DNA from 2 places in the Paenibacillus vulneris genome. Region 2 is predicted to be linked to the other one. Evidence: riboswitches for the same ligand, from Rfam matches in the RefSeq annotation. Region 2 holds a riboswitch; the other holds the start of a gene.
What was found. Region 2 has a riboswitch for FMN ahead of ribD (bifunctional diaminohydroxyphosphoribosylaminopyrimidine deaminase/5-amino-6-(5-phosphoribosylamino)uracil reductase RibD). Riboswitches for the same ligand answer to the same signal wherever they lie in the genome.

Region 1: another riboswitch for FMN. It lies ahead of ABEA66_RS32885 (DMT family transporter); the one in region 2 lies ahead of ribD (bifunctional diaminohydroxyphosphoribosylaminopyrimidine deaminase/5-amino-6-(5-phosphoribosylamino)uracil reductase RibD).

What each region holds. Positions count from the first base shown of each region.
Region 1 covers NZ_BAABJG010000055.1:556-12,403, forward strand. The annotation lists gene ABEA66_RS32850 (low molecular weight protein-tyrosine-phosphatase) at 1-154, opposite strand, end outside; gene ABEA66_RS32855 (branched-chain amino acid aminotransferase) at 171-1,262, opposite strand; gene ABEA66_RS32860 (LysR family transcriptional regulator) at 1,393-2,301, shown strand; gene ABEA66_RS32865 (YnfA family protein) at 2,298-2,624, opposite strand; gene ABEA66_RS32870 (hypothetical protein) at 2,750-2,935, shown strand; gene ABEA66_RS32875 (Dps family protein) at 3,153-3,593, opposite strand; gene trxB (thioredoxin-disulfide reductase) at 3,615-4,562, opposite strand; gene ABEA66_RS32885 (DMT family transporter) at 4,805-5,800, opposite strand; FMN riboswitch at 5,947-6,103, opposite strand; gene ABEA66_RS32890 (hypothetical protein) at 6,372-6,542, shown strand; gene ABEA66_RS32895 (hypothetical protein) at 6,560-6,715, shown strand; gene ABEA66_RS32900 (cysteine-rich CWC family protein) at 6,738-6,938, opposite strand; gene ABEA66_RS32905 (stalk domain-containing protein) at 7,118-8,188, opposite strand; gene ABEA66_RS32910 (MATE family efflux transporter) at 8,314-9,678, opposite strand; gene ABEA66_RS32915 (YqkE family protein) at 9,793-10,050, opposite strand; gene ABEA66_RS32920 (response regulator transcription factor) at 10,135-10,821, opposite strand; gene ABEA66_RS32925 (sensor histidine kinase) at 10,835-11,848, opposite strand, start outside.
Region 2 covers NZ_BAABJG010000041.1:25,230-37,077, reverse strand. The annotation lists gene sigF (RNA polymerase sporulation sigma factor SigF) at 1-393, shown strand, start outside; gene ABEA66_RS28945 (DUF378 domain-containing protein) at 573-782, opposite strand; gene ABEA66_RS28940 (stage V sporulation protein AA) at 950-1,582, shown strand; gene ABEA66_RS28935 (stage V sporulation protein AB) at 1,579-2,004, shown strand; gene ABEA66_RS28930 (spore germination protein) at 2,025-3,746, shown strand; gene lysA (diaminopimelate decarboxylase) at 3,863-5,194, shown strand; gene ABEA66_RS28920 (peptidylprolyl isomerase) at 5,401-5,832, shown strand; gene ABEA66_RS28915 (phosphodiester glycosidase family protein) at 6,005-7,120, shown strand; FMN riboswitch at 7,232-7,391, shown strand; gene ribD (bifunctional diaminohydroxyphosphoribosylaminopyrimidine deaminase/5-amino-6-(5-phosphoribosylamino)uracil reductase RibD) at 7,631-8,764, shown strand; gene ribE (riboflavin synthase) at 8,781-9,449, shown strand; gene ABEA66_RS28900 (bifunctional 3,4-dihydroxy-2-butanone-4-phosphate synthase/GTP cyclohydrolase II) at 9,475-10,683, shown strand; gene ribH (6,7-dimethyl-8-ribityllumazine synthase) at 10,750-11,217, shown strand; gene ABEA66_RS28890 (segregation and condensation protein A) at 11,375-11,848, shown strand, end outside.

The DNA.
Region 1 (11,848 bases), on a different contig from region 2:
GCGGCGGATGACCGACATGCCAGTCTCCCGTTCCGGCCGAGTCCACCTCGATCTTATGGCCCAAACCGGCCGATTTGACTTTAGCGCGAAAAACAGCCTCCGCCATCGGTGAACGGCATATATTTCCTAAACATACGAACAGAACGCGAATCATGGAATGATCCTCCGCTTTAGGATTGAAGTGCTTGCTGCTTCACTTCAAGCATCCAGCCGAACGGATCTTGTACTTTCCCTTGTTGAATGGAAGTCAATGTATCATACAGCTTCTGGGACAGCTCTCCCGTTTGACCGTTATTAATGATCATTTGGTGTCCGTTGTAATACAGGTCGCCGACAGGCGAGATTACCGCAGCCGTTCCTGTACCGAACGCTTCCTCCAAGGTTCCGTTCTTATGAGCTTCGACGATTTCATCGATGCTGATTTGACGCTCTTCGATAGGAACATTCCAATGCTTAAGCAGCTGGATCATCGAATTCCGGGTAATCCCGTCCAAAATACTGCCGCTAAGCTCCGGAGTAACGACCGTGCCGTTAATTTTGAAGAACACGTTCATACTGCCCACTTCTTCGATATACTTCTTGTGAACGCCGTCAAGCCATAGTACTTGGGAGTACCCTTTGGCTGTAGCTTCTTCCTGCGCTCTCAAGCCGCTTGCATAGTTACCTGCAGTCTTCGCATTACCTGTACCGCCTTTTACGGCACGAACATAGTCGGATTCGACATAGATTTTTACCGGATGGATGCCTTCCGCATAGTAAGCGCCAACCGGAGACATGATGATCATAAATTTATAGTTCAACGACGGGGATACCCCCAAGGTAGCTTGGTCGGCAATGATGAACGGACGAATATATAACGAATTGCCTTCCAGAGAAGGAATCCAGTCTTGGTCCACCTGGATAAGCTGCTTCAGCGCTTCGAGGCAAACCTCGCCGTCGATGGCCGGGATGCTCATGCGTTCGTTGGAACGGTTCAGTCTTTTGAAGTTTTGATCCGGACGGAACAAAAGAATTTTACCGTCGGAGCCTTTATATGCCTTAAGCCCTTCAAATACGGTCTGGCCGTAATGAAACACTTTTGCAGCAGGGTCCATCATAATAGGCTGATATGGAATGATGCGAGGGTCGTACCAGCCGCGGCCTTCTTCATAATCCATAATGAACATATGGTCCGTAAAATATTTACCGAAAGGAAGCTTCGCCTCATCCGGCTTTTGCTTTGGTGTTGTTGTACGTTCGATTCTGATAGAAACATTCGACATAGATAACATCCCCTTACCATAATTATCTTACTTATTAGTTGAATCGTATCACTTGATTAGGTATATTAAAAATATCTGTTTTATGGGGTTCCCATACCTATTAGGTATTGAGAAAGAAAGGAAGAGCTCATTGGATATCCGACAATTACGCTATTTTCTCGCTATCGCCCGCGAAGGCCAAATTACCCGCGCCGCCAAGGCTCTGAACATGGAGCAGCCGCCTTTAAGCCGGCAGTTAAAGCTTATGGAGCAGGAGCTCAATGTCACCTTGTTCGACCGAAATGGCAATAAGCTGAGTCTGACGCATGCCGGTGAGCTGCTTCAGCGCAAAGCCGAAAGCCTGCTGCAGCAATTCAACGAAACCATTCAAGAGGTCAAAGAGCTCGAAGAAGGCATGAGCGGCATGCTGGCTATAGGCTCCGTCGTGTCCTGCATATCGCTTATTCCCCCTCGAATCGAGAGGTTTCGCCAGTTAAATCCCCGGGTCACTTTCAAAATACTGGAGGGGGATCATTATTTGCTGGGCTACCATCTGGAAAAAAGACAGATCGAGCTGGTTGTGGCCCGCTTGCCGTTCGAATCCGCTTCCGAATCTCAGCCTTATTCCGTCCTGCCGCTTCCTTCAGACCCGTTCGTAACGGTTCTGCCAAGCAGCTGGTGTACGGACCCCGGCAAAGATTCGATGGACATGCTTGAGCTGGCCAATTATCCCTTCCTGACGCTCAAAACGGATAAAACGACCGGCTTGCACGAGAAAGTAATGAATGAGTGCCGCCGTCACGGCTTCGAGCCCACCGTCATATGCGAATGCTCCAGCGTAGCCATCATTATGGCGCTTGTCGAAGCAGGCATCGGAGCTACGGTATTCCCGAAATCGGTCATGGCGTCCTTCCCGCTTCCCAATGTCAAGGTTCTGACCATCCGGGATGCGGCGTTTCAATCGGATGTCGGCTTATTATGGCTGAAGGACCGCTATTTGTCTAAAACCGCCCAGCGTTTCATCGACATTTTCTCGGACAATCAGCCGCAGGAGGATTAACCCCTTGGAGCCCACAGCATAATAGATACCCCGACGATGCAGACGGCTGCGCCGATCCAGTCGTATAGATCGGGGATTTTTTTATCGACCATCCATCCCCATAACACCGCCATAACGACAAAGACGCCACCGTAAGCGGCATATACACGTCCAAAGCTGGGAAAGCTTTGAAGGGTCGGCAGGATTCCGTACACAACCAGAATCAGGCTTCCGGCGATTCCGTAACTAAGCGGCCTGGATTCGCGAAGCCAGAGCCATACCAGGTAACCCCCTCCGATTTCGGCCAACCCGGCAAGAACAAATAAGACGATGGCAAACATCATGACTCTACTCCTTATTATGCATTCTATCTCATTTTGGTCATCACTTGTATTTCGCCAGCAAGGCTTATCTCCAAGTATAAAAGCTGCTGATTTGCCTACTCTAGGTACAGGAAGGAGGATGACAAGTGAATAATGAGCAGCTTCAGAAGCTCGAGCATGAATTCGACCGAAAGCTGACGGAAGGCGAGGCTGAAGAAATCAAGCACGCCCCTATCACGCGTACAGAGATTGAAAACCCGGATGCGCTTCCCATTGAAAACATTACGACCAGCGCAGCTCTTGGACTAATGCCTCAGGAGCATAGATACTGACTTTCGCCAAAGGCGCTATATATTTATTTTACACCATGATTCGACATCTTGCCTATGAAAATAACGATCTTCTATGTATTTTTCAAGCGATCCGAGCTGCCGTTTCACATCCGATGATCTCGGTACGCTGCCAAGTCTAGTGAAAATAAAAAAGCTGCCCGATAATAACTATCATCGGGGCAGCTTTTGACTGCTTGGAAAGCAAGCTTCGGCTGAGTTACTTGCCAAGGAAGGAGTTCAGCATCCATACGTGCTTCTCCAGTCCGGCATGAATGCCCAACAGCAGATCTCCTGTTGTTTCATCCTGCTGCTCTGACGCAGCCTTCATACCGGCCTTCAGCTCCTCAATCAGGACACGGAAGTCCTGAACAAGCTTCTCTACCATTTGTTCCGCATCCTCTCCCCCTTCGGCATCCTGGACAGAGGCTAATTTCAATGCGCCTTGGAGCGTCGCCACCGGGCTGCCTCCGAGTGACAGCAGCCGTTCAGCCAATACATCGATATGCAGAGCAGCTTCCGTATACAGCTCCTCAAACTTGGTATGGAGCGTAAAGAATTGATGGCCTTTTACATACCAATGAAAGTTATGCAGCTTGATATGCAGCACAGTCCAGTTAGCAATTTGACGGTTTAAGATCTCGTTCAGGTTCGTACTCATGATGATATCCCTCCTAAATGATTAATGTTGTACGGCTTGAAGTCCGGACTCTGCGTTCTCCAAAAAACGTTCGCAATCCAGGGCTGCCATACATCCTGTCCCTGCCGCGCTTATAGCTTGGCGGTAGCGGCTGTCTTGTACGTCTCCGCAGGCAAATACGCCTGGAATGTTCGTCTCGGTTGTGCCTGGCTTCACCAGCAAATAACCATGATCATCCATAGTCAGCTGACCATCGAGGAACTTGGTATTCGGTGTGTGGCCGATGGCAATGAAGATCCCGTTCGTCTCGATAATTTCCTCTAAGCCTGTCTCGTTATTTCTGACCTTCAGACCCGTTACCCCTTGCTCTCCACTAACGACTTCCAATGGGGTCCGGTTTAGGCTCCAGCTGATTTTAGGGTTTTGTTTGGCGCGGTCCTGCATAATTTTCGATGCGCGCAGCTCGTTCCGACGATTAACCACGATCACTTCCGATGCGAATCGGGTCAGGAAGTTCGCCTCTTCCATCGCGGAATCTCCGCCGCCGACCACGATGATTTTTTTATTGCGGAAGAAAAAGCCGTCACAGGTTGCGCAGGTGCTGACACCGCGGCCGACATTATCTCTCTCGCCCGGAATGCCCAAATATTTGGCGGAAGCCCCGGTTGATACAATAACCGACTCGGCTTGAATTTCCCCCATGCCTTCCACCCAAAGGGTGAACGGACGTTTGGAGAAATCGACTTTGTTTACCCAGCCGGTTTTGAATTGAGCGCCAAATCGTTCTGCCTGCTTACGCATATTCGCCATCAATTCCGGTCCCATGATTCCTTCAGGAAATCCCGGGAAGTTCTCGACCTCTGTCGTCGTCGTTAATTGACCGCCTGGCTCCGGTCCTTCGATCACCAACGGGTTCAGATTGGCTCTTGCCAAATAGATTGCAGAAGTTAATCCCCCTGGGCCTGTTCCAATTATCACTGTTTTGTACATAAAGAGCGCCTCCTTAAGCTGTTCTTTGTTTATATTTAAACTATGTCTAAAATTGATTTGGTAAATGTATCTTAACACTCTGCTGAGTAAGTTTCATGAAGATCTGATGAAGACACTATGAATATTTCATGAAGAGATTTCCAGAAGGATTCCAGATCCATTTTCATAAAAAAAAGGTGAGCATTAGACTTGCGTAAAAAATAAAAAACCGTACCTTGTAAGATACGGTTGAAGTATTCCTGTTAAGATCGTTCTCTCGCCAGCTTCGGCTGCACCGGCACGTTGGATTCCAGTCCATCCTGCTGCCGGGACAGCTGAAACAGCATGAACCAGATGAGCACGAAGCCTGCGATTTGTGCCATTGTAATGGCTTGATGAAAGACGAGCCAGTTGACAAAAACGCCGATAGCCGGGAAAAACAGCTCTGCCAATGTCGCAAAAGATGCCTTCGTATTGGATAACCCCCGATAATACAGCAGTAGGCTGAACAAACCGGGCAAGAAGGCTTGCAGCACCAGGTTAATCGATACGCCCGCCCAATCGCCGGCCTGAGTCGGGAAGTGCCATGCTTCTCCGCCTAACCAGGTTGTGAAGAACAGCAGCGGCAGCGCAAGAATGAACCGAAGTGCAGTTACTGATTCGAATGGCAGCTTATCCAGCAGCAGCCGTCCCATGACGGTCGAGCCGCCCCATAATGCAGCTGCTCCTATAGATAGCAGGCCTCCTACGACCCCGAATTCCGATAGTCCATTGAACGGAAACGATACACCGAAGGTTAGCAGATAGGTTCCCACAAGAGCCATCACAATAAAGATGGAGAACTTCGCGGGCAATTTCTCCTTCAAGATCCATCTAGCCATCAGAATTGCGAATAACGGCTGAAGCTTCTGCAACAGCAGGACACCGTTCAGGTTGCCATGAGCAAAAGCGGAGGTAAACATGATCGTTGCAATGGCGGAACCGCCCCAAGAGATAAATATAAGCGCGACAATGTGCTTGAGTGTCAAGCCATGGATTTTGCTTCGATATATCCATAACACCGGTACGGAATATAAAAGCAGGATGAGATGCTCCATTAATACGATTTGCGATGATGTGAAAAATTTCAGAAGCAATATTCGGAACAAGGGGTCTACTCCCCATAAAGCGGCTCCTAGCGCTACGAGCCATACCCCGCTCCGGCTGCCAGGCTTAGATCGTTCCGGACTTTCCGGTGATGCTGTCAATGTGTGTTCCATCCCCATAACCTCCTGTTATTATAAAAGGAAGCTTCGAAAGAAAGACAGCCCCGTTATCAGCAATGTGACAACGGGGCGTACTTAAACAGGCATGGATCTGGAAAAATTTTCATACGAAAATAAACGTACCAGAAATACACGCTTGTTCTGACCTTCTCCCATCCGGACTGTACCGTCGGCTTTGGAATTTCACCAAATCAGTCGTTAATTGCCAATTTAAGCAGATTAACGAGTCGCGGGCTGCAGGCAATAATCTTGCCTTTCACCGCCGGTTGGGAATTTCACCCTACCCCGAAGATCGACCAATATTCTATTTTTTCCATTCCTCATATGTCTTATGGTGCTTCATTAATCAACACGGTTCAGGCAAAAGAGGCTTTGTATTACAAATTGGGTCGATACGAACTTCCTTAAACGAATTATATAGCAACTATATAAATAAAAGCAATACCCTAATAAAGATTGCCGTGTCCTTTGTCCTCCTAGCTGAACTCATCCCTCAGAGCCTATCGCTCGATGCCCCGGAATAATCAAGAGCACCGATGCAGATTCTAAGAAAGCAGGAGCAATAATGAAAACGGAGGAAGCTATGGACAACAATCGACAAGACGACCTGATTGAAAAAGAAATCGAAGCCACCGACACGGGATCAGTTCCGGAAGGTGTGAAGCCCTACGTCGACATCATTGGAGATGAGAAGATGGATGCGTTCGGTAATCCGGCATCCAATTTTGAGCGATAACAAGGAGGACTCTTTCGTTGGATAAAGAGCAAGCAAGAAAACAAGTGCGGGCCATCTCTGATGCTACCGATGTGTTGAATACCCCGGAAGAGCTTGAAGCCTACAACCAGCTTATCGAGGAATCGGAGAGGACTACGCCTGAAACCTGCAGAGCTAGTCTCGACGGCAACTGATAACCTTCAAAACCGCCTATAATTAGGTGGTTTTATTTATTTGGTACGCCTCCACGCATTTGCGGCAAATGCACACTTGGCCCCTCAACGCTGCCGGGATTTGGTCCCGCAAGGCTTGAGGAACCTTGGTATGAAAGCACCAGCATTCGCCGCTGCCGACGCTGCATTCATTCACACCGCCGCATAAAGGGCATCTCTTTCCGTTATGAAGATCGCTGCTCATCCCCATCCCCCTCGTATCGGAAATTTGAGTAACCTTCTGATTCCCTTTGATATCACTACATATTACAAATAGGAATGAAGGTTGATTCCATATAAAAAAAGTTACGCTGACGACGGTAATATACCGAAGCCAGCGTAGTCTCGCTTAATGAGTTATTTGATTTCATCCACCGCGGCAGGCTATTTAGTCTGTACTTTCAAATCCGGCGTCAACGTGATATTGCTCTTTGGCTTCTCAATTTTACCGCTTTCTTTCAAGTATTTCTCAACCAGCATATCCGCAGGGACTCCTCTGACCTCCATCCAGCTAATGTAAACATCACCGAAGGTTTTTTCAAAATAGTCCGATGTAAGAGAGTTATTGAATTCAGCAAATAGTTTATGTACATTCGAAAGCTTTCCCTGCAATTTCTTTCCGTTAGAGTCGGTCCACTGGATGATTTGATCAGGATCAAAATCTCGTGCATCTTCAATCTGAACCTGGATAGAAATGATAGTACCTCTACTATTGTTTTTAAAATAAATTCTGGCTATATCTTCATACTCATGTCCTTTTAAAATTTCCCAGCCCGCCATATCACCTTCTGCTGGAACTGCATAAAGTCCGCTTCCCGTTGCAGTGTCGACAGGCTGGGGTTCAGGAGCATTAGTTTCTGCAGGAGGCTCCGGCTCGGTAACATTAGTTTCTGCAGGAAGCTCTGAGGAGTCCCTTTCCTTTCTTTGCCCTATATATGCAGTTGAAGTTACTTCATCGAATGCCACCGGCATATCGAGTGACTCAGCCACAGCCCTCATAGCAACATAGGTAGTACCATTATATAAAATGTTGTTTTGTGCAATTTCTTTGCCATGAACCTTTACCTTAACGGTATTTAAATCTACCGCTATCTTATCATTTTTCTTGGGCATGATCGGATCATGGCTTGGAGTCGCGGGCTTCACGACATCCCATGAAGCTATATCTGAGTTCCCGGGAGAAAATTCGCCTGCACCTATTTGTCCAATATAGGCTGTTTTCGTTTTATCATAATAGTTTGCGGCAATGCCCAGCATAGCAGCTACATCTCGAATAGGAATATACGTAGTCCCCTGATAAAGAATATTATTGCTGTTCACGGTTTCCCCGTTGACCTTGACGGTGATTTGATTAAAGCCAACATCGATCTGTTGTGATTGCTGGGCATAAACCGCGCTTTGTGACGAAATGAGCAGAATGGCGCCAAATGCCAGGACTTTTAATCTATTTTTCAATGCACACACTCCTCTAATAGGATAGATTTCCTATTATTATATCAGCAGAGGATGTATTTGTAACCAATATTTTCTATTTAAGTCTTTTATACTAGACTTGCCGACTCTTCTGATTCTCCGAAAGTCTATTTCCCCGCTGCACGCCCGCTATACTTTCTCTGAACCCGAAGCAGACGCAGATAAAAGCCCGACGCGGCGAAGGTAAGTCCTATGGTAATCCCCAGCCAAAAGCCATACGGTCCCCAATCCGTGTATGCAGCCAGTACATAGCCGGTCGGCATACCAATGACCCAATACGCAACCAATGCGATAATAAAGGGGAAGGTTACATCCTTATAGCCGCGGAGCACCCCCTGCAGCGAAGCTTGAGCCGCATCGGACAGCTGGTAGACGATAGCGAAAAGAAGGAACTGCTTGGTCAGCTGCACTACCTCCGGATTATCGGTATAAAAGTATGCGATTTGTTCGCGGAACACGTACAAAAAGATCGAGCTGACCGCCAAAATGCCGATAGCCATCAGCACCCCGAAACGGCTGTACTGCTTTGCATCCTTGTATCTTCCGCTCCCCACCTCATAAGCAATAATAATCGTCAAAGACATGGAGATGCTTAACGGAATCATGAACAAGAGGGTCGTAAAGCTAATAGCAGCCTGGTGAGCTGCGATGGTAACTGTATTAAACATCATGCCCATCAGCAGCGTAACGACGGAAAAGATGCTCGCTTCAAAAAATACGGAAAGCCCCATCGGAACGCCGATCTTGAGCTGCTCCTTCCATGCTTTCCAGGAGGGTGCGAACCATTCTGCAAATAACCGGTACCTTCTCATCGCCTCTACTTTGAACGTCATCCAGATGCTGATGAAGAAAATGAGCCAATATGTAATGGCTGTCGCATAACCCGCCCCGATTCCTCCCAGCTTGGGAAAGCCCCAGTTTCCGAAGATCAGCAAGTAATTGATAAGCACATTCACCGGCACAGCGATCAGCATGATGGACATCGAAATTCTCGTTAAGCCATGCGCATCAAAAAAGTATCGGAGCACGCTCGAAAGGAATAACGGAATAATCCCGATCGACAGCCCTATCAAATAGTGCTTGGCAATGTGATGAACGGCCGGCTCCAAATTCATGCCGGTCAAGATCGGATTCAGAACAAATCCGCCCGCAATGACAATCACTACAGCCAACAACAGCGATAAGTATAGCGCTTGGGTTACGGTCTTCGAGATTTGCCGCAGCTCCCCCTTGCCATATAGCTGGGCGACCATGGGTGACACCGCAAGCAGAATGCCGTTCAAGCCCACGGATACGGGCATCCACAGGCTTGCTCCTATAGCCACGCCTGCAAGATCATGAGTGCCTGCTCTGCCTGACATCATCGTATCGAATAAAGTCATCAGATTCAGGCTGATTTGCGTCATCAGAATCGGACCCAGAATCGAAAAAAACTGAATGATTTTCCCCTTATATGTAGATTCATGCTGCATATAACCCCTTCTCCTTTCCAAACACAAAAAAAGAAGAGCGTTGGCCTACGCCCTTCTTCAGCATCCCATTGTACCTAATCTTAGCTTTTACGTCAAACCGTTAACGAATGCAAGTTAGGATTTAAATTTGCGCCAATCCATCCCGCTGTTCTCCAGCAGGTAGCCAAAGTCGCTCTCAAGACGCTTCTGCTCCGCTTTACGCGATTCCTCCGCCTCTTTGCGGTTTTTCTCCCGCTGTTCAGCTTCTTTGGCTCTCATATCGTCAGCCTGCGACTTCAGTTTATTCACTATCTCCGGATTCAGCAAATCCTTCAATGTTGCCGGTTTATCGCTTGCTTCCGGCTTAGCAGCAGGTTGTCTTTTTTTGACCATGTCCTCACCTCTTGCCTGTTTATGCATCATCAGATAATAGGATAACTTCGTTTAAAGGTATGGTACTCCCAAGCTCTTCGAATGTCAAACCCGAAACCGGTATCCCGCCCCCCATACCGTTTCAATGTATTGAGGGTTATTGGTGTCCATTTCTATCTTCTCCCGCAGCTTGCGGATATGAACGGTCACCGTCTGAGTATCTCCGAGGGAATCTACACCCCAGATCCTTTCGAACAGATGGTCCTTGCTGAAAACCCGGTTCGGATGCTTGGCAAGAAAATAAAGCAGGTCAAATTCTTTATTCGTCAGCGAGATTTCCTGTTCATTCAGAAATACCCGGCGCGCTTCATTATCGATCTCCAATCCGCGGATCACGATGAGGTCTGTAGATTTCTTACTGCCGATAAGACGCTCATACCGGGCCAGATGAGCTTTGACTCTTGCGACCAGCTCGAGCGGTTTGAACGGTTTCGTAATATAATCATCCGCACCGAGCCCCAGCCCCCGGATCATGTCCACATCGTCCGTCTTGGCCGTGACCATCAGCATCGGCAGGTCGCGCTTCGCCCGAATCTGCTTGCATAGGTCAAAGCCGTTCACTTTGGGCAGCATAAGATCAAGAATGATCAAATCATAATCTCCATGCAGCCCGAGCCTCAAGCCCTCTTCCCCATCCATGGCAATATCGGCTCTAAAGCCGTTAATTTCCAAATAATCTCTCTCCAGCTCCGCTATCGACTGTTCGTCTTCAATAATCAAGATACGTTTCATCTCAGCACCATCTTTATTTGATCTTGGCGGGCAGGGTCATCGTGATCCGAGTCCCTTGCCCCAGCACGCTTTGAGCTTCTATATGTCCGCCATGTCCGTCTATGATTTGTTTGGCTATGGCAAGCCCCAATCCGCTTCCCCCAGTAAGCTGATTCCTCGACTGTTCCGCCCGATAGAATCTGTCGAAAATATGTGGCAAAGCTTCCGGAGCTACGCCCGCTCCATTATCCGATATTTCAATAACAATGGAGGCATTTGCTTCGTAAGCCCGCAATCCAATCCTTTTTTCCGGTTTATCCATATATTTCACACAGTTATCCATAATATTCGAGATCACTCGTTTGAGCTTATCCCGATCAATGGAAGCCTGTGTTATTGGCGATACTTGAAGATCTGTCTCGAATAGTATTCCTTTTTTATCCAGCTCGAACTGCAGCTCCTCCGCCCAATCCTGCAAAAAAGCCGCTGCATGAACGGATTCAAATTGAAACGGAAGCCGTTTCAAATCCAGCTTGGAATACAGGAACAGCTCATCGATCAGACGCCCCATTTCCCCTGCTTTGGAGGATATGGTCTGAATATATTTATTCATCTTGTCCGGCGTATCCGCTACCCCGTCCTGAATTCCGGCGACGTAGCCTTGAATGGCCGTTAATGGTGTTTTCAAATCATGAGAAATGTTCGAGATCAGTTCCTTCCGGTTCTCTTCATATTGCAGCTGGGTTTGAATGGACTGCTGAAGCTGATGCCGCATTTCTTCGAATGCGAGCCCCAATTGTGCTATCTCATCGCGCCCGTTCAACCGCACCTGAAAGTCCAGATCGCCTTCCTTAATTCGCTTAGCCGCTCTTTCCAGCTGCCGGAGCGGGACAATAATGCTCTTTGAAACGAAATAGGTCAACGAACCATTCGTAACGACTAATATAACGAGCATGGAAACGAACAGTGCAGGAAAAAATTTGCGTGCAAAATTAACGAAAGGACTTACCTTGCTCAGGATGAAAACCGTTCCCGGATGCGAATCGGC
Region 2 (11,848 bases):
ACCAAGGATGAGCTGTCCAAACGAAATGGGCGCTTGCCTACCATTACCGAGGTAGCGAGTGAGCTGCAGATTTCTCCTGAGGATGTCGTCTTCGCGCAAGAAGCGAATAAACCGTTGTCTTCCATTCACGAGACCGTGTTCGAAAATGATGGAGATCCGATTACGTTAATGGATCAAATTGCGGATGATGGTCAAGACAAATGGTTTGAGAAGCTGGCATTGAACGAAGCGATAGGCAGTTTATCGGAGCGGGAACGGCTTATCGTCTACCTGCGGTATTTCAGGGATCAGACGCAGTCCGAGGTCGCAAGCCGGCTCGGAATTTCGCAGGTACAGGTTTCAAGGCTTGAGAAAAAAATATTGCAGTCCATTAAAGACCAAATAGCCCAATAGGCTGTTTGGTCTTTTTTACGTGCCGGGATCGAGATCCAACCAATAGAAAAAACCGGATCGCTCGCGTTACTTGAACACAGGTCTCCGGCTGCAACGGTGATTTATTTTAAACATGCTCCGCACAATAGGCCGGACTTCGAACTAAAGGTACTTGGGGGAACCCCAAAATGAATGACCCTCTACGACGCTCTGGATTCATCCACGAATAAATATTTCAGGCAATATAATCCGGATAAGCCTACCAGCGTATATACAATGCGGCTTATGCCGGAGGACGTGCGATGAATATCTCCGCCGAAGATAGCGGAAACCAGATCCCATTGGAACAGACCGACAAGCAGCCAGTTTAAGGCACCGATAATTACGAGCGTTAAAGCGATTTTACCCATTTCTACGCACCCTTTCTTGGGATTAAGAGTTATGTCATATTGTTACTTTTTCATAAATGACAAAAGTTTATGCAGAAGGGGCAGTGAATTATTGGCAAGCCGGCAAATGACTATGAGAGATGATTGTTATTCATACTATGGGATAAATGCACAAGGGAGTGAATGGAATGAGTGCTGCCTCCAATCCAACCTTATATATCCGATTGCGCAAACGGGTTTGCGTGCGCCGGGGTGAGGCGATCTACCTTGGCAGGATAGCACAATTGTTGGTCGATAGCGATTATGAAGAGCCTTTGAATCATCTGCTGATTCATCAGCCTAAGGAGAACGAGGGCAACAAAATATTAATCGATATGATGCTGATCGTGGAGAAGGTGAGGAAACTGTATCCATTTTTTCAAATTGAGCATTTTGGAGAACCCCATTGCTTGATCGATATTCATGAATCCCGCAAGCCGCCGAACATAGTCCAGATTATTGTGGTCTGGCTTCTTTTATTTGTAGGCTCCGGGCTTGCCATCATGAACTTTCACGCCGATGTCAGCATGGCCGAGGTTCACCGGCGAATCTATCAGCTGCTGACGGGCAAATGGGAGCAGCATCCGCTGATATTGCAAATACCTTATTCCATCGGGATCGGAATCGGAATGATCGTCTTTTTTAATCACCTTTTTAAAAAGAAATTCAACGAGGAGCCGAGTCCTCTGGAAGTCGAAATGTTCCTGTATGAGGAAAATGTGAACACGTACGTCGTGGCGGAGGAATACGCCAAAATCCATGAAGCGAGGGAGCGGAAATGAACGGGTGGTGGACGACACCGCTTCAGATGTTCATCGGATTGGCGGGCGGTATCGCGGTAGGCAGCGGGATGGTGGCTTTTCTCGTCGTGCTCGACGTGATTCCACGACTGGCGCAAATCACAAGGACTTATCATCTTATCCGATGGTATGAGGCCTCCGTGATTACGGGCTCCCTCTTTTTCACATTATCCGATTTCTTTAACTGGTCCTATTCCTTTCTTCCGATGGCTGCAGGGCTGTTCGGATTATTCGCCGGCGGCTTCGTAGGCATGCTGGCAGGCGCGCTTACGGAAGTGGTCAACGTGATTCCTATTTTGGCAAAGCGCATTGGAATGAGCTCGTATATGATATGGCTTCTTATGGCTATGATTTTCGGGAAAGTACTGGGTTCCTTGCTGGATTGGCTTAATTTTTTGGGATAAGAGAAAGGGAGCTGAAGGATATGAAAAAAATACCGATTAAGCCTAAACAATTATCCGGCCGCGAAGAAGCCGGTGAAGAGGCGAAGCTTGAAATTGACCATGAAGGCAACATTATTTCATCTCATGACTGGCTGCCGCCGGAGTTCCATCACGAGGCGATGGAAGACGAAGCGGAGAAGAGGGAGACGGAGCATCGAGGTCCCTCAAAAGCCGGCGGCTCATCGAAGGAAGACCATATCCCAAGCGATTTTGGACGGCTGAAGAAGCTGCTGGAAAAAGAGGTCGGCCTGAATCAAAGCTTTGATATCGTCTTCCGGGAAATGGTATTCGGAGGGCATAAAACCGGGATTTTCTACTACAACGGATTTGCAAAAGATACGGTTCTGACCATGATATTGGACCGGATGTCGGCCGCGGAAATTCACAGCCGCACTTTGGAAGGCGACATTACGAAGTCCCCCGTCTCACATCAGGTCACCGGCGGTAAAGGGCAGGATGCGGTACAGCTGTTCATGGATGCCATCATTCCCCACATCCAGGTTAAGGAAACGGACAAGCTGAGCGAAGTGATCGATAACGTATCCATGGGAGCGAGCGGCTTTTTCTTCGAGGGGTCGAACACAGCGATTATTGTGGATGCGAAATCATTCCCTGTCCGGACTACGGAGGAGCCGGACCTGGAGAGGGTCGTGCGCGGAGCCAGAGACGGCTTTGTCGAGACGCTGCTGACGAACGTTACCCTGGTGCGCCGCCGCATCCGGGACCCCAAGCTGAAGCTGGAGATGCTGCGTGCAGGGAGAAGAACGCACACGGATATTTGCCTCGCTTATATTGATGACATCTGTGATCCCGCGCTGGTCGAATCCATCCGCGATAAAATTCAAAAGGTGGAGGTTGACGGACTTCCCCTTGCCGAAAAGCAGCTTGAGGAAGCGATTGTAGGCAAGAGCTGGAATCCTTATCCGATGGTCCGCTACTCCGAAAGACCTGATATTGTGTCTGTTCATCTGCTGGAGGGTCATGTCGCTGTGTTTGTAGACACGTCCCCGAGCGTCATTATTTTGCCAACCACCTTCTTCCACCATGTTCAGCATGCGGAAGAATACAGACAGACGCCGACCGTAGGGACCTATCTGCGCTGGGTCCGATTTATCGGGATCGCTGCATCGATCTTCCTGCTGCCGCTCTGGTTCCTGCTTGTTACTTCACCGGAGCTGAAGCCGGCAGGCCTGGAGTTTCTCGGTCCGCAAAAAACGGCCAGACTGCCGTTATTGGCCCAGTTTCTCATAGCCGAGCTAGGCATTGATCTGATGCGAATGGCGGCCGTACATACGCCGTCCCCGCTGGCTACGGCGATGGGGCTTGTTGCCGCCATACTGGTAGGCGATGTAGCGGTGAAAAGCGGGCTGTTCGTGAACGAGGTCATCTTGTACCTGGCCATAGCGGCGGTAGGAACCTTTGCGACGCCGAGCTATGAGTTAAGCCTTGCGAACCGTCTAAGCCGATTGGGGCTGCTCGTATTGGCAGCCGTATTTAAAGTGCCCGGTGTCGTCATCGGGTTTACGGCAATGCTGGTCTACTTGACGACGCGGAGATCCTACAACGCTCCGTACATGTGGCCGTTCATACCGTTCAATTTCAAAGCCCTGAACGAGATTATTGTCCGTCGTCCGTTCATGGCGCGGAAGAACCGGATGAGCTTAACCCAGACGACAGATAATACCCGGCAGCCGAAATCTTAACGGTGTTATCGACTTCGAACCGCACAAAAAGACAATTACAAGTTTCTCTTATTGTCAGCCTGCATTCGATTATGGTAAGTTAGAAGTAATGTTCAGGGGGAAGAGGGAAACCGATAATGTACTTACATGGAACCAGTAAAATTAATGATAAAGGTCACCTCCAGATCGGCGGTTGCGATACAACCGATCTCGTAGCTAAATTCGGAACACCGCTGTATGTGATGGACGAAGCGCTGATTCGCCAAAGATGCCGCGAGTATGTCGAAGCATTCCGCGCGTCCGGCCTGAAATTTCAGGTGGCTTACGCGAGCAAGGCGTTCTGCGTGATGGCGATGTGCCGCATTGCGGAAGAGGAAGGAATGTCGCTGGACGTCGTATCCGACGGTGAGCTGTATACAGCGCTGCAGGCCGGTTTCCCGGCCGAACGCATTCATTTCCACGGCAACAATAAATCTCCGCATGAAATCGAAATGGCGATTGATGCCAAGATCGGCTGCTTTGTCGTTGACAACATGGTCGAACTTCATTTGCTCAATGCCATTGCGGGTGAGAAGCGTCAAAAGGTAAACATCCTGTTCCGTCTTACTCCGGGGGTTGAAGCACATACTCACGAGTACATTTCGACGGGACAAATCGATTCCAAGTTCGGCCTGGATTTGGATAACGGCTCAGCGTACCGCGCGGTTCAAGAAGCGGTTCAGCTTCCAAATATCGAGCTGTTAGGTGTTCATTCCCACATCGGCTCGCAAATCTTCGAGGTCGAAGGCTTCCAGCTGGCCGTGGACAAGGTGATCGCTTTTGCCGCCAAGGTAAGGGATGAGCTGGACGTTGTGTTCAGCGTTGTCAACTTGGGCGGAGGCTTCGGCATCCGTTATGTTGAAGGGGACACTCCTTTGCCGGTCAGCAAATACGTTGAAGCCATTACAAGCTCGATCAAAACCAACTTCAGCAAATACAATTATCCGACGCCGGAAATTTGGGTCGAGCCGGGCCGCAGCATTGTCGGCGAAGCGGGAACGACACTTTATACGGTGGGTACTTATAAAGATATCCCTGGAGTCCGCAAGTATGTTGCTGTGGACGGCGGCATGACGGATAATCCTCGCCAAGCGTTGTATGAATCGCGTTACGAGGCGATGCTGGCGAACCGGGCAACTGAGCCGGAGGATGAGCTGGTATCTATCGCCGGTAAATGCTGCGAAAGCGGCGATATGCTCATCTGGGATATTCAACTGCCTAAGGTGAACAGCGGAGATGTTCTGGCCGTATCCTGCACAGGGGCATACAATTATGCCATGGCTAGCAATTATAACCGTATTCGCAGACCTGCTGTAGTGTTTGTGAAAGACGGCCAAGCGGACGTCGTAGTTCAGCGCGAATCCTACGACAACATCGTTGGCAATGATTTGATTCCTGAGCGTATGAAGCAAGTGACCAAAATGGTATAGTTTTCAAGCCGGCTGGCTCTCGAAAATTTCGGAGAGCCAGCTTTTTTGGCATTCTTTCGGGGCTACCCGCAAAGTTCCTGAATCAGCTCTGATGCCAATCCCCCCGCTTTGCGGGTTTCTTTGGCATTTGAACAAAAAGTGATTTGTGAACGAGGCTTGGTTATAGTACAATAGGACACATTGAAGAATAAAGGAGTGTACATAGAATGGCAAAACAAGCTCATATTACTATGGCAAACGGTAACCAAATCGTTATCGATTTGTTTGACAAAGATGCGCCTAATACGGTCGCTAACTTTGAAAAATTGGCGAACGAAGGATTTTACAACGGTCTGGTGTTCCACCGCGTTATTCCTGGCTTCGTAGCGCAAGGCGGATGCCCTCATGGCACCGGCACAGGCGGCCCTGGGTACAAAATCAACTGCGAAATCAACCCTAACAAGCATGAACGCGGTACGCTCGCTATGGCGCATGCCGGACGCAATACCGGCGGCAGCCAGTTCTATATTTGCTACCAGCCGCAGCCGCATCTGGACGGTCAGCATACCGTATTCGGAAAAGTGGTTTCCGGTATGGAGCATGTTGACGAATTCCAAGGAAGAGACCGCATGGAATCCGTAAAGGTAGTCGAAGTGTAATCTCTCGACAGGAAATGAAGGCCGGAAGCTCTCTTTTACAGGGCTTTCGGTCTTTTTTTCGTGCATTTTCCGTGCTCTCCAGCCCAATTTCTTTTCATTCCCAGTTCATTTTCAGCTTTTTTTCATGGTATTGTTTAATAGACAACTCAGATTACTAGAATGAAAGTAGGTTATCACGTTGGATAGCAATCAAGGCTTATCCCTGCAACAAACCCGCACTTCGACAGGGAAGAATGCCCGTAAGAAGCGAAGGAATCGCAAAATCGCTTATACGCTGCTGGTGTTTATATTTTTAGCTCTTGCGGCGCTGATATGGTTCTACGGTACGGCTTCCGGCTCTACGCTCCGCTACATGATGGCCGATACGCTGATAACGACGCAGCATAGGCATTGGGCCAAGTATTTGATCGGCGAAGACGAGCTGAACCGTAGGGTTGCGGACTACGAGAAGAAATTCGACGAGATGGCACAGATCAAGGACCAGCACAATATTGATCTGGAGAATAAAGCGAACAAGAATGTGGAAGTAGAAGATATAGAGGGGAAAAATTATAAAGGGCATATTTTATATGTTCATGACCCCAAGATGATCCGCGTAGTCACAACAAGCATAGTAGGGCAAGGCGAGCAAATATTGAGCATGGTTCAGCGGACGAAGGCAATAGCTGGCGTGAACGGCGGGGCCTTTGACGACCCGAACTGGGACGGCAACGGCTTCAAGCCTGCGGGAATTGTTATGTCCGGAGGGAAGCTCCTGTACAGCGATGTGGGCATGGAGGACCCTGTCAATGTCGTAGGGATTGACAAGAACGGTCTCATGGTGGCAGGACGCTATAAGCCATCCGAGCTGCTCAGCATGGGGGTAAGGGATGCGGTGACCTTCCAGCCCAAATTTATCGTCAACGGAAAAGGGCTGATCAAGAATCAGGCCGACGGATGGGGGATCGCCCCAAGAACCTGTATGGCCCAGAAGCAGGACGGAACCATTATGTTCGTCGTTATTGACGGTCGCCAGCCGGGCTACTCCATCGGCGCAACGCTATATGACGTCCAGAACATTTTGCTCGACAGAGGAGCGGTAACGGCGGCTAACCTCGACGGAGGCTCATCCTCTGTGCTCGTTAAAGACAATCAGGTCGTCAATAAGCCTTCCAGCAGCTACGGAATGAGATATTTGCCAACGGCCTTCCTGGTATTCAGCAAACCGGATCAGGTTGCAGTCAAAAATATCTGGGAAAACATCGATATGGATCACTTTAACTCATCCTATAAGCCGTTTAATCCCTAATTCCGATGGGAATACCCATGCTCTCATCGAGTAATGTCTTGCAATTTTTGTTTCAGGGTGTTATGATTTCTGACAAACGTCGGTTATCATCGGCGCATGAAGATTCATAAGAATTTCCTTCGGGGCGGGGTGCAATTCCCCACCGGCGGTGATGTATTGCAGCTGACTGCAATACTTAGTCCGTGACCCGCGCAGTGGCTTCATGCCGCCGCTCGGCTGACTCGGTGCAACTCCGAGACCGACAGTATAGTCTGGATGGGAGAAGGAAAAATGCAAACGGCGAACTATCGTCGCGGCAGTTAATGAAACAGGGGAAAGTCATTTTCACAACTTAGGAAATGTTTCTTTCCGCATGGCAGATTTAAGAAAAAATCTGTCGGTTCATTAACTTTATTTAGCTGTGCCGTAGATTGCTTTAGTTGTGCGTTTTTTACGTATGCCTATCAAAGTCAGGCCCCTTTTCTCGTGGAGGAAAGAGGGCCTTTTCTGTATGTCCGCAAAGGAAATAGCATGCCAGAGACAAAGAAAGGAGATGCAGCGGTGGAGCTGATCAACGACGAGTTCTACATGAAGCTGGCTATCCAGCTTGCCGAAGGGGCTTCGGGCCAAACGGGAATCAATCCCGCAGTAGGCTGCGTACTGGTTAAGGACGGACGCATCATCGGAATGGGATCGCACCTAAAGCGCGGAACTCCCCATGCCGAAATTCATGCTCTGCAAATGGCCGGCTCTGAGGCGGAGGGGGCAACGGCCTATGTGACGCTTGAACCATGCAGCCATTACGGCAAGACGCCTCCCTGCAGCGATCGGCTTATTAAGGAGAGGGTGAAGCGTGTCGTCGTTGGATGCACCGATCCGAACCCGCTTGTCGCAGGAAGCGGCGTAGAACGGCTGAGACGGCACGGGATTGATGTTACGGTAGGCGTGCTGCAAGAACGCGCCCTGTCGTTAAACGAAGCGTTCAACAAGTATATCGTGACGAAGATGCCGTTCGTTACGTTGAAGACGGCAAGCACGCTGGACGGCAAGATTGCATCGCGGACAGGGGACAGCAAGTGGATAACGAACCCCGAATCGAGGTCGTTCGTCCATACGCTGAGACATCGCAATCAAGCCATCATGGTGGGTGTTGGAACGGTGTTGAACGATGATCCTTTGCTGACGACCCGACTGGATGTTCCTGCGCTGAACCCCACTCGTATAATCGTCGATTCGAAGCTCAAGATTTCCCTGGATGCCCGTGTCGTCAAGGATCGGTCTGCCGAGACGCTGGTCTTGACAACGGGAGATGCCGATACAGCCAAGCGAAGGGCACTGGAAGCGGCCGGGGTGACGGTTCTTGAATGCGGAGAAGGCCCTAAGGTTGATTTGCCAAAAGCCATGGAGCTGTTGGGCGAGAGAGAAATTGCATCGATCCTGCTCGAAAGCGGGGGACAGCTGAACGGCTCCATGCTGGAAAATCGCTTGATTGATAAGGTGCTGCTGTTCTATGCCCCCAAAATTATAGGCGGAGGCGCCGACGCGCCGTCCAATTTTGACTTTGCCGGCTTTGAGAAGATGAAGGACGCAGTTCAACTGGAACGTATTCAGGTTCAACAGTTTGGCGAGGATGTATGTATATCCGGCTATCCGAAATACGGATGAGAGGTGAATGTGGCGGATGTTTACGGGCATCATTGAAGAAATAGGCTCCATGAGAAGAATAACCAGGCAAGGACAAGCAATGATTCTGACCATAGGTGCCAGGAAAATCCTGGAGGATGTACATTTGGGCGACAGCATTGCTGTTAACGGCGTTTGTTTAACGGTCGTTCAGTATGACGAATCGTCGATTACGGTGGATGTCATGCCTGAGACCTTCCGGCGTACGTCGCTCCACAAGCTGCATGTCGGGGACCCTGTCAATCTGGAAAGGGCGATGCTTGCGGGAGGGCGCTTTGGCGGCCATATCGTTCAGGGCCATGTAGATTCAACGGGTCTCATAACGAACAGATACCAGGAAGAGAACGCCGTTGTGTTTCAAATCGAGCCTTCGGAGCTTTCCATATTGAAGTATATGATTCCGCACGGCTCCATTACGATTGATGGCATCAGCCTGACACTAGTGCAGGTAACGGAACAGAGCTTTACGGTGTCCATTATCCCTCACACGCTGGCTCAGACGATTCTTCAGCATAAGAAAGCCGGAGATGAAGTGAATCTTGAAGCGGATGTTCTGGGCAAATATATGGAAAAGCTGATGAATCACCGGATGCCGGGGAGCGGTGAAACGGCTCGCAAAAAGGGAACACTGACGGAAGCGTTTCTGGCTGAGAACGGTTTTATCTAAACGATCAAGAAAGGCGGGAGTGAGCATGGATACATCGTTTCAATTCCATACGATTGAAGAAGCCATATCGGATTTGATGCTTGGAAAAATCATTATCGTTGTCGATGATGAAGATAGAGAGAACGAGGGAGATTTTATCGCTCTGGCCGAAAAAGCGACCCCGGAGATCATCAATTTCATGATCAAGGAAGGCCGCGGTCTCGTATGCGCCCCTATTACCGAGGAACGTGCCCGGGAGCTGGAGCTGCCCCCGATGGTAACGAGAAATACGGAATACCATGGCACGGCCTTTACGGTTTCGGTAGACCACGTCGATACGACGACAGGCATTTCCGCATCGGAGCGCTCTATGACGGTGAAGTCGCTGATCGATCCTGACACGAACCCTCAGAGCTTCCGTCGTCCGGGGCATATCTTCCCTCTTATTGCCAAAAAGGGCGGAGTACTTCGCCGGGCGGGACATACGGAGGCAGCCGTTGATCTGGCTCGTCTGTGCGGTTCCTACCCTGCCGCGGTCATTTGCGAAATCATTAAAGAAGATGGGGAAATGGCCCGCGTTCCCGAGCTGATGGAATTCAGCCGCAAGCATGATATGAAAATCATCACCATTCAGGATCTGATTCAATACCGCAACCACAAGGAGAAGCTGGTCAAACGAGAGGTGGCGGCTAAGCTTCCGACAGATTACGGCTTGTTCACGGCTATTGCATATTCCAATGCTGTGGACCAAAAAGAGCATGTAGCCTTGGTCAAAGGAGAAATTGACAGCTCCGTGCCAACGCTGGTTCGCGTTCATTCGGAATGCTTGACCGGAGACGTATTCCATTCGCATCGGTGCGACTGCGGTCCACAGCTGGATGCGGCGCTGAAGCAAATTGACGAAGCGGGGTCGGGCGTGCTGCTGTATATGAGGCAGGAAGGCCGCGGCATCGGTCTGATCAATAAGCTTAAAGCGTACGTCCTTCAGGAACAGGGTCTGGACACGGTCGATGCGAATTTGCAGCTGGGCTTTCCGGCAGATCTGAGGGACTATGGAATCGGCGCTCAAATATTGAAGGATTTGGGCATCTCACAAATACGGCTGCTTACGAACAATCCACGCAAGATCAAAGGTCTTGAAGGGTACGGTTTAACGGTTGTGGAACGCGTCCCGATCCAAATGAAAGAGAATGAGTCGAATACGAACTACTTGCACACAAAGCAGGAGAAGCTAGGTCACATGCTGCGGTTCTGACCTTTGTCGAAACCTACACATTTTTTTTATAAAATAACGACTACAGCGGAAGGATGTTGTAAAAACATGGCGAAAATATACGAAGGACATTTAATTTCTAAAGGATTAAAATACGGTATTGTTGTTGGACGGTTTAATGAATTTATTACAAGCAAGCTGCTTGGCGGTGCGCTGGATGCCTTGAAGCGTCACGGTGCAGCGGATGAAGAAGTTGAAATTGCGTGGGTACCGGGGGCCTTCGAAATCGCGTTGATCGCTCAAAAAATGGCCGAAAGCGGCAAATATGACGCTGTAATCACCCTGGGAGCAGTAATCCGCGGCTCCACTCCTCACTTTGACTATGTGTGCAATGAAGTTGCCAAAGGAGTTGCGGCGATCAGCCTTAAAACGGGTGTTCCGACCATCTTTGGCGTATTGACTACGGATTCCATTGAGCAGGCTGTGGAGCGTGCGGGAACCAAAGCCGGCAACAAGGGATGGGAAGCGGCTACCACCGCTATTGAGATGGCGAATTTGACCAAACAGCTTTCCTGAACTACAATGATGTATTAGGGCGATTTGCAGACGATGTCATATTTGCGCGAAATTTATCGCCCGAGATACTAGCGAAGTCGATTTTTCTTACGAAAAATCTTAGCGTACGCTTACGAAGTTGATTTTTCTAAAGAAAAATCTTAGGGGGAAATTCTACTTGGAAAAGGTTACATACAAGCTGGATACGTTTGAAGGCCCCCTCGATTTATTGTTGCATTTAATAGATAAATCAGAAATAGATATCTACAACATCCCGATCAAAGAGATTACGGATCAATACATGGAATACTTGGATGCTATGCAGGAGCTGGAGCTGGAAGTCACCAGCGAGTTTCTGGTGATGGCCGCGACGCTCTTGTCCATTAAGAGTCAGATGCTCCTGCCTAAGCCTCCCGTTATTGAGATGGAATATGATGACTATATGATGGACGAGGATTATGACCCGCGTGCCGAGCTCGTTGCCAAGCTGATTGAATATCGCAAATACAAGGCGATTGCCGATCATTTGAGGGACAAGGAGCTGGAGCGGAGCTTAATATATACCAGGGAACCCGAGGACTTGACGCCTTATGTTCCCGCCATCGTTGAAAATCCGGTCAAAGGCCTGCACATAGCAGATTTGGTACGTGCG